3 regions of the Mesorhizobium sp. WSM4813 genome follow, and region 3 is predicted to be linked to each of the others. Evidence: riboswitches for the same ligand, from Rfam matches in the RefSeq annotation. Region 3 holds a riboswitch; each other region holds the start of a gene.
What was found. A riboswitch is a leader RNA that binds a small molecule or an ion and turns the genes downstream of it on or off. The one in region 3 is predicted to bind thiamine pyrophosphate.
Positions count from the first base shown of each region.

Region 1: linked by a shared signal. The riboswitch ahead of thiB (thiamine ABC transporter substrate binding subunit) and the one ahead of AC0L25_RS16620 (YkoF family thiamine-binding protein) in region 3 are both predicted to bind thiamine pyrophosphate.
Region 2: linked by a shared signal. The riboswitch ahead of AC0L25_RS11500 (YkoF family thiamine/hydroxymethylpyrimidine-binding protein) and the one ahead of AC0L25_RS16620 (YkoF family thiamine-binding protein) in region 3 are both predicted to bind thiamine pyrophosphate.

Region 1 is NZ_JBVVQU010000056.1:26,363-29,498, forward strand. It holds gene thiP (thiamine/thiamine pyrophosphate ABC transporter permease) at 1-296, opposite strand, end outside; gene thiB (thiamine ABC transporter substrate binding subunit) at 545-1,558, opposite strand; TPP riboswitch at 1,602-1,716, opposite strand; gene AC0L25_RS26145 (thiamine diphosphokinase) at 1,820-2,458, shown strand; gene AC0L25_RS26150 (ABC-F family ATP-binding cassette domain-containing protein) at 2,467-3,136, shown strand, end outside.
Region 2 is NZ_JBVVQU010000016.1:43,365-46,500, reverse strand. It holds gene AC0L25_RS11505 (aspartate aminotransferase family protein) at 1-925, shown strand, start outside; TPP riboswitch at 1,071-1,183, shown strand; gene AC0L25_RS11500 (YkoF family thiamine/hydroxymethylpyrimidine-binding protein) at 1,174-1,782, shown strand; gene AC0L25_RS11495 (alcohol dehydrogenase family protein) at 1,792-2,901, opposite strand; gene AC0L25_RS11490 (aminotransferase) at 2,911-3,136, opposite strand, start outside.
Region 3 is NZ_JBVVQU010000025.1:85,059-88,194, reverse strand. It holds gene AC0L25_RS16630 (superoxide dismutase family protein) at 14-523, opposite strand; gene AC0L25_RS16625 (sulfite exporter TauE/SafE family protein) at 657-1,433, opposite strand; TPP riboswitch at 1,795-1,907, shown strand; gene AC0L25_RS16620 (YkoF family thiamine-binding protein) at 1,898-2,101, shown strand; gene AC0L25_RS16615 (ABC transporter permease) at 2,237-2,926, shown strand; gene AC0L25_RS16610 (ABC transporter ATP-binding protein) at 2,923-3,136, shown strand, end outside.

The DNA of each region.
Region 1 (3,136 bases), on a different contig from region 3:
GGCACGGCAAAGAGCTGCAGGATCAGGCCGCGGCCAAAGAAGCGCGGATGCCGCGACAGCGCCCGCGCAACGAACAGCGCCGGCACGACGGAAAGCAGTGTTGACAGCAAAGCCTGCCACAGCGTGAAACGGGCGACGCGGAAGAGGTAGGAATCGAAGCCCGAAATGGCGCCGGACGGATCGCGTGTAGCCTCAAGGATGAGCCCGGCGAAGGCCCCGCCGATCAGCAGCGCAACAGCGGCAAGCGCGATGGTGCCGGCGGTGACGCGGGGATCGGTAGGATGGCCAGTGTGCATGCCGCCCTGCCTAGTTCAACGATCGTCGAAGCAAAAAATATGGCTGAGGTCGAGTTCCCGCCCACCCCCCTCTGTCCTGCCGGACATCTCCCCCTCAAGTGGGGAGATTGGCAGCTTCACCCTCGCCTCAATCTTTCGACTGTTGCGATTGGCGAAAGCGGAAGTGACATCCGATCTCCCCCCTTGTGGGGGAGATGTCCGGCAGGACAGAGGGGGGCGCCGTAGAGTAATCATCTTTCAATCACAAGCTACTCGCTCATCACCGACAGCCATTCGTCGACCCAGGCCTTTCGGTTCGCGGCGACCTCTTCGGGGCTGAACAGCAAAGTCTTGGTCGGCTTGATGAGCTTGTCGAAAGCCGGATTGAGCGGCTTCTCGGTCTTGCCGGCCGGGAACATCCAGTTGGTCTCGGGAATGACATCCTGGAATTTCGGCCCGGTCATGAAGGCGATGAACTGTTTCGCCAACGGGTTCTTCGCACCCGTGGTGGTTATGCCGGCAACCTCGATCTGCAGATACTCGCCCTCCTCGAAGGACGCTGCCTGATAGCGCTCGGTGTTTTCGGCAACCATGTGGTAGGCCGGCGAGGTGGTGTAGGACAGCACCATCGGCGCCTCGCCCTTGGTGAACAGGCCGTAGGCCTCGCTCCAGCCCGGCGTCACGGTGAGGACTTTTGCCTTAAGCTTGGCCCAGGCTTCCGGCGCCTTGTCGCCATAAACCGACCTCACCCACAACAGCAGGCCGAGACCGGGCGTCGAGGTGCGCGGATCCTGGATGACGATCTTCTCATCGGCATCGCCCTCGACCAATTCCTTCAGGCTCTTCGGCGGGTTTTTGAGCTTTTCGGTGTCGTAGACGACGGCGAAATAGCCATAGTCGAACGGCACGAAAATATCGTCGCTCCAGCCGCCTGGCACATTGACGTCGATGACGGCGCCATGCGGTGAAAACAGGCCGGTGGCCTTGGCTTCCGCCGTCAGATTGGTGTCGAGGCCGAGCACGATATCGGCCTTGGTCGCGGCCCCTTCCAGCTTGACGCGGTTGAGCAGGGCGACGCCGTCGGCGACCGCGACGAATTCGAGAGTACAGCCGCATTCGGCCTCGAAGGCCTTCTTCACCGCGGGGCCAGGACCCCAGTCGGCGGTGAAGCTCTCATAGGTATAAACGGTGAGTTTTTCCTGCGCGGATGCTGGCCCGGTGCCGGCGAGAACGGACGCCGCAAGCAGCACTGCCGAAACAAGAGTGTATAAAAACGTGCGCATCGGCGCCTCCTTCGTTAGTGTTGAAAGGAATTGAGGCGTCGGGCTGTCCGAAACGTCTAATCCCTCCGCCGGTACAAACCGGATCAGGTTCAGCGGGTTGGCATGGTTGCCTCTCAGCTGGTCCGCGAAGATCGCGTCCAGCACCCCGTTAGAGCGTTTCGACACATAGGCCCGGCCCAGTTGCGGCGCAAGCGGAAGTTTTGCCGGGCATCCAGCACGCGGCCTTCCGTTTCGCAAGCAGGGCTGGTAAGGGCCACGCATATGAGCAAATTCACCATTCTGCTTGGCGGCGATCTAATCCGCACGCCGCTGCTCGACCGCCAGGTCGAAGGCTCCCGTGTCATCGCCGCCGACGCCGGCATGAGCCATGCCCGGACGCTGCGCCTGACGCCGGAACTCTGGGTCGGCGACTTCGATTCGGTGCCGGCGGATTTGCCGGACGAACTGGCCGCCGTGCCCCGCCAGGTGTTTCCGGCAGAAAAGGACAAGACCGACGGCGAACTGGCTATCGCCGCCGCGCTCGAACGCGGCGCGACCAGCCTCGTGCTCGCCGGCGCGTTCGGCGGCAAGCGCACCGACCACACCTTCCTGCACCTGGCGCTCAGCGTCCGACTGGCCGAGGCAGGCACGGAGGTGCTTTTGACCAGCGGCGCACAGGAAGGCATCCCCTTGCTTCGCGGAAAGGCCGGCTTCGACTACGCCGATGGCACGCTGTTTTCGATTCTCGGCTTTTCCGACCTTTCCGGCCTGACCGTGACCGGCGCCAAATGGCCGCTGAACCATGTCGAGGTGGCATTCGGCTCGTCACTGACCATTTCCAATGAGGTCAAGGGCCGGCTCGAAATCGCGCTGGGCAGCGGCCGCGCGCTGTTGCTCGGACACCCATTTCCCCTTACCTGAAAGCTGACATGGCGCCGCCACTTCTCAATCTCGACGGCATAAAACTGACCTTTGGTGGCACGCCGCTGCTCGACGGGGCGGAACTGACGGCGTCGGCAGGCGACAAGATCGCTTTGGTCGGCCGCAACGGCTCGGGCAAGTCGACGTTGCTCAAGATCGCTGCGGGATTGATCGAGCCGCAGGACGGTGAGGTGTTCCGCCAGCCTTCAGCGACAGTGCGCTACCTGCCGCAAATGCCCGACATGGATGGTTTCGCCAGCGTCCGCGCCTATGTCGAGGCGGGGCTCGGACCCGCCGACGATCCCTACCGCGCCACCTATCTGATGGAGCATCTCGGCCTGTCCGGCGACGAGCAGCCAAACGATCTCTCCGGCGGCGAGGCGCGCCGTGCCGCCCTTGCCCGCGTCATGGCGCCGGAGCCCGACATTCTTCTCCTTGATGAGCCGACCAACCATCTCGACCTGTCGGTCATTGAGTGGTTGGAGGAGGAGCTTGCCCGCACCTCTTCGGCGCTGATTGTCATCTCGCACGACCGCCGCTTCCTCGAGCGCGTGTCGCGCGCCACCGTCTGGCTCGATCGCGGCCAGACCCGCAGGCTGGACAAGGGCTTTGGCCATTTCGAGGAATGGCGCGACACCGTTCTGGAAGAAGAAGAGCGCGAGCAGCACAAGCTTGGCC
Region 2 (3,136 bases), on a different contig from region 3:
TCACGGCGTCACCATTGCCTCGGCAAGCCTGACCGGCCTGCCCAACAACCACATTTCCTTCGACCTGCCGATCGCCAATGTGCTGCATACGGCGACGCCGCACCATTGGCGCGAGGGATTGCCAAATGAAAGCGAAGAGCAGTTTTCGAGCCGGCTTGCCGACGATTTGGAAAAGCTGATCCTCGCCGAAGGACCGGAAACCATCGCTGCCTTCTTCGGCGAGCCCATCATGGGCGCCGGCGGCGTCATCGTTCCCCCGGCCGGCTATTGGGAGAAGATTCAGGCGGTCCTGTCGAAATACGACGTCCTGCTCGTCGCCGACGAGGTCATCTGCGGTTTTGGCCGAACCGGCGAAATGTTCGGCTCGCAGACCTTCGGCATTAGGCCAGACATCATGGTGCTGTCGAAGCAGATTTCTTCCTCGTACCTGCCGATCTCAGCCTTGCTGATCAACGAAAAGGTTTTCGAGCCGATTGCCGACGAAAGCAATCGCATCGGCACCTTCGGCCACGGCTTCACAGGCGGCGGTCATCCAGTCGCGGCGGCGGTCGCGTTCGAGAACCTGAAGCTGATCGAGGAACGCGACCTTGTCGGCAATGCGCGCACGGTCGGCGCGCATATGCAGAAGCGGCTGCGCGAGCTCGCTCCGCACCCGCTTGTCGGCGAGGTGCGCGGCGTCGGCCTGATCGCGGCGGTCGAACTGGTTGGCGACAAGGCGGACAAGACGCCGTGGGAGACGGCCGGCGCGCTGGGCGGGCTCGTCAACGGTTTTATGCAGCAGAACGGCGTCATCTCGCGCAACATGGGCGACGCGCTGGCCTTCTGCCCGCCGCTCATCATCACCGAGCCCCAGGTCGATCAGGTGGTAGACGCGTTTGAAAGATCGCTCGAAGCCGCGGTCAAGCAGGTCGGGTCACTGAGCTGATCAGGTCGTCCGAAGGCAGAGGCTGAATGGGCGTTGGTGATTGGCGAAGTCGGCAGCTTCGCTGGCGGCGCCACGCTCGGCAATTGGTCTGAAGCGATTGCCCCGGGATCCTACTTGAACATCCACCGCGCCGGTGCTACGTCCACCCTATCGACAGGGGCGCTCCGTATTGCCGGGGCTGAGATGGAAGGTGCCAAGCCTTCGGTCCCTCAAGCTGATCTGGGTAATGCCAGCGGAGCGAGGCGACTATGTTTTCAGGTGCACAGATTTCCCTGTATCCGATGTGCGACGATTTCGTCGGCGTCATCCTTAGAGCAATTTCGGCGATGGATTCCTATCGGCCGAATTTCCGCATCGAGACCGACGACATCTCGACGCTGATCGTCGGCCCGCCCGAACAGCTTTTCCCGGCCATGCGCGATCTGTTCGCCTCGGCGGCGGCAGGTGGCGCGCATTGCGTGTTGTCGGCGACGGTGTCGCGCGGCTGCCCTGGCGAGCCCGACGATCCGATCTGCACACCGATTTCCGGAAGCAGCCACGGACTGTCTCTGACCGAGCGCATCGGTGCGGCGCGGGCGCATGTCGACAGCGCGAAAAAAAACGGACAACAGGTCGCCGCGCAGTTCTCGCTCTATCCGCTCGGCGAGGGCCATCACATGGACGAGATCTACGGCTGCATCGACTTTCTCAAGACCTCGGGCGTCTTCGACAGATCGAAGAACTTCTGCACGAAGCTGAGCGGTGACGCCGGGCCGGTGTTTGCGACGCTGTCGGAAGCCTTCCTTCGCTTCGGCGCCCCGCAAGGCCATGTCGCGCTCGATCTCACCGTGTCAGCGAACAGCCCGACATCTTGTTAGTGTTGGTTGTCAACGGATTACAGCGAAATCCGAAACGGCATCCGGAACGACCACCAGTTTGCCGACAAAGTCCTTGGCGATGAAATCCGCCTGGGCGCGGTGGAAATCGGAGAGCCTGTAGACACCGCCGACCAGCGGCCGGATGTTCTTCTCCTCGATGTAGTGGACGATGCGGCGGAAATCGTGTCGCGTGCCTTGGCTGGACCCGTGCAGCTGCAACTGCTTGAGATACATGGTGCGCAGATCGAGCTGCACGACCGGGCCAGCAATCGCGCCGGCCGTGGTGTAGCGGCCTTCGGGCCGAAGGATGCGCAAGAGGTCATTGAAGATCGCGCCGCCGACCAAGTCGGCAACCACGTCGATCGGCTGTCCGCCTGCCGCCCCATTTACCGCAGCCGCCAGGTCAGCGACGCCACGGGTGATCACTGCCTCGGCGCCGATGTCGAGCACCGCCTGTTCCTTGCCCTTGCCGACGACGGCATAGGGAATGGCGCCGCGCGCCCGCGCCAGCTGCACGATGCCGGAGCCGACGCCGCCGGAGGCGCCGGTGACCAGCACGCGCTCGCCGGCCTTCAACGCGGCGCGTTCCAGCATCTGTTCGCCGGTGAGATAGGCGCAGCAGAAGGTGGCGAGTTCGACATCGGTCAGATTGGTGTCGACAACATGGGCGTTGTCGGCCGGCACGGCCTGGTACTCGGCATAGCCGCCGTCACGGCCGTGGCCCATATAGTCGATGTCGGCGAGTGAATCGTCGTTGCGGTTGTAGATGGAGAAGTCGACCATCACCCGCTCGCCGATGCGGTCCGGCGAGACACCATCGCCGACGGCGACAATGTGGCCGACCGTGTCGGCGCCCTGGATTCGCGGGAAAGTCAGCGTGTTGCCTTGCCGCCGCCAGGTCGACACGGCGGCTGCGTCTTCTTCCGTGCCATAAGCGCCCTGTCGCACCCAGACGTCGGTGTTGTTCATGCCGCAGGCAGTGACCTTGACCAGCACTTCACCAGGGGCGGGCGACGGCACCTTCACGTCGGTGCGGTAGACGAGCTTTTCCGGTCCGCCGTGACCGGTCAGAAGCACGGCGGCCATGGTGGCGGGGAGGGGTTTGGCTATGGCTTTCATGTCGGTTCTTCAGAGGTTCGCGAACACGCTTTTCACCACATCAGCCGTCTTCGATACGACGATGTCGGCCTCTTCGCGCGTCAGGCAGAGCGGCGGCGCGAAGCCGAGAATGTCGCCTTGCGGCATTGCCCGGCCGATGACGCCGCGCTCGGCAAGGGCGGTCGCGACCTGCGGGCCGATCTTTTGCGAGGCGTCGAAGAACACGCGGTCGTCCCGGTCGGCGACGAATTCGATT
Region 3 (3,136 bases):
ATCTTGGGGTTTCTCACTCGATCACGGCACAGGCCTGACGGTTTCCGGCATCACCGGCAGGCTGGCTTTTGTAGTCGTCCTGTCCGCCGTGGATCATCAATGCCTTGCCTCGTATCGCCGTATCTCCACCATCCAGCTTGACCATGCTGTTGAAAGCCTGGGCACGCAAAACGCCGTCGGGGCCGACCCGCTGATTCGGCATATCGCCTGCGTGCGGGCCTTTCCCAGTGAGGTATCCATGTTCGGCATTCGTCGGGTTGAAGTGCCCCCCTGCCGACTCATGGCCGGTCTGATGATCGCACTTTCCGGTTTCATGAACATGGAATGCGACCCATTCGCCCGCAGGCAGTCCTGTAACCTCCAACTCTATCAGCACCCCTTGCGCCGTCTCGGTCAGCGTGGCCGTTCCGTTCTTCTCGCCAGCCATGTTGACGAATTCGGCTTTTGCAGTCGCGGTGTCCTGAGCCGCTGCAGGCATCGCGACCGCCAGCGCCAACCCTGCTGCTACAACCAATTTTTTCATCGACTCGGCCTCCGGTTGTCCAAGGCATCCAAACAACAAAGGGACCTCTTCGTTCCATTTGGAACTTGGGTTTTTGTCTCCGGCACGGCCGCCAGGAAAGCGACGCCGACCACCTTTTCGATGTGTCTTCAGTCTACACCAGTTCGAAGAGTTCCGCGGTTTGCCAGCCAGCCAGCAGTATGATGATACCCCCTACGAGCCTGAGAAGCGTCTTTTCTGTAATCGACTTCACCATCAATCCGGCCATCGGCGCTGCGATCACGCCGCCGAGGACCAAGCCGGCAACGGCGATTAGATTTTCCGCCAGCTCTCCTGCCTCCTCCCAATGGCCTGTTAGCAAGGCAAACAAGAAGGTCAGAGACACCGAGAACGTGATGAGGAACTCGCTGGCATTAACCGTTCCGATAACATAGCGGGGCGTCCCGCCAAAACCGAGAAGGCCCGTCGTTACGATGGGTCCCCAGCCGCCACCCCCTGCGGCGTCGAGAAATCCACCACCAAGTCCAAGCGGAGCTACCGCGCCTGCAGGAACCGGCTTGCTTGGGATCCGCCGGAAGGAACGGAACAGGAGCCAAGCTCCGACGAGTGCAAGGTATGTGGTCACATGTGGCTTCATGACGGCCCCTTCAAACGACGTAAGCACAAAAGCGCCGAGAACGCCGCCGAGCACGCCAAACGGCATCAGCCGCCAGAAAAGTTTCCAGTCGATATTGCGGTGATAGAGGTGAGCCGAGCCCGAGGCCGCAGTGGTAAACAGCTCAGCCGCGTGAACTGAAGCCGAAGCGTGTGCAGGAGAAACGCCAAACCCCAGCAGTGTTGTCGAGCAAACCACGCCGTAGGCCATGCCGAGAGCCCCGTCCACAGCTTGCGCTACAAACCCCACGAGCGCAAAAAGAATGAATTCTTGCATTTGGCTCTCCAACAAAGCGCGGTTGTAATTGGCGAAAGAGAAACCCGCTGCCTCAACGTACGCAATTTATGCCTTCATGCTTCCACAATTCACCAAACGCCTGGGATCGATAATGGTGACGACGAATGGGAAACTGTCCGCTCGATCCACGCCTTCCTTACACTTTCAAAGTCATTTAGCTTCTCAGAACATTCAGGCGATCTCGAACACGATGCTGGGTTGGCACCCTCTTAAGTTGAAGCCGCGCATTAATCGACCTTCCTCGAAAGACCACGTCAGTCGCTCAAGCCGCACCTCCGCCGACCTGAGGTTTCCAGGTCGGACGCAGGCTTGCAGCTCTACCCCATATCTGTTTAATTGCCGCCATCCACAGGGGTGCTCCGTATCGTCGGGGCTGAGAGATGGGCTGCTAGCCCGTAAACCCTAGAGCTGATCTGGATAATACCAGCGGAGCGAGGCGGGCGATGTTTTCTGACGCACAGATTTTTCTTTATCCGACAACCGGCGATTTCGTCGGCGTCATCATCTCCGCGCTCGATGCGCTCGACCCTTGTCGCGATCCGTTGCGCATAGGCACAGACGATATTTCGACGCTGCCGGTCGGCCCCCTCGATGGCCATGTCACGATCGAGCTTACGGTTTCGGCCAACAGCCCGACCCTGCGCTGATCCTTTTCGCGCCGGAGGTCTCGCATGTCCCAACCTTTCTCCGCCGCACCGCGAATCGCAGCCTTGTTCGCCAAGGTCGGACCGGTCCTTCTATCGGTCGGCGCGCTGGTTTTGGCTTGGTAGCTCTATGCGCGCATCTCGGGCATCTCGCCCACCACGCTGCCCGCGCCGTCACGCGTCCTCGCCCAGGCCATCCAGCAGCGCCAGGCGCTGTTCGACAACACCGTGCCGACGATCAGCGCTACATTGGCGGGTTTCGCCTGCTCGCTGGCCGTTGCCTTCATCCTTTCGGTGCTGATCGACTTCTTCAAGCCGCTGCGCCGCGCCCTGTTCCCGGTGTTCATCATCAGCCAGACGCTGCCGCTGGTGGCGATCGCCCCGCTAGTCGTTCTCTGGTTCGGCTTCGGGCTCACGCCGAAGATCATGCTGGTCGCCCTCGTGACTTTCTTTCCCATGCTGGTCGCGCTGGTGCAGGGTTACGAATCGACGGATCGAGACATTTCGGCGCTTCTGAGTTCGATGGGCGCTTCCCGCATGCGCATTTTCCTGCTGGCCCGCCTGCCCTCCTCGCTGCCCTATTTCTTTGCCGGACTGCGCATCTCGATCACCTATGCCGTGGTGGGCGCCATCTTCGCGGAATATGCCGGTGCTGCCAAAGGGCTCGGCATCTACATGCTCAACGCCAAGAACAATTTCCGGCCCGATCTCGTGCTGGCGCCCGTGCTGGTCAGCGCCTTGCTCACCCTGGTCCTGTTTGCCGCTACGGTGCTGATCCAGCGCGTCGCCGCGCCATGGGAGCGGCTCGATGGCGCACGAAAATCATGAGCAGGCGGCTGGAGCTGCGCGACGTCAGCAAGCGTTTTGGCGACATCGACGTGCTTGCCGGCATCACCCTGCATGTCGAGCCGGGCGAACTCGTTTCAATCCTCGGCCCCTCCGGAGCCGGCAAGTCCACTATCTTCAGGTTGCTGACGGGCAGTCTCGAAGGCCACGCCGGCGATGTCGACTTCGATGGGCGGCCACTGGCCGACGCGC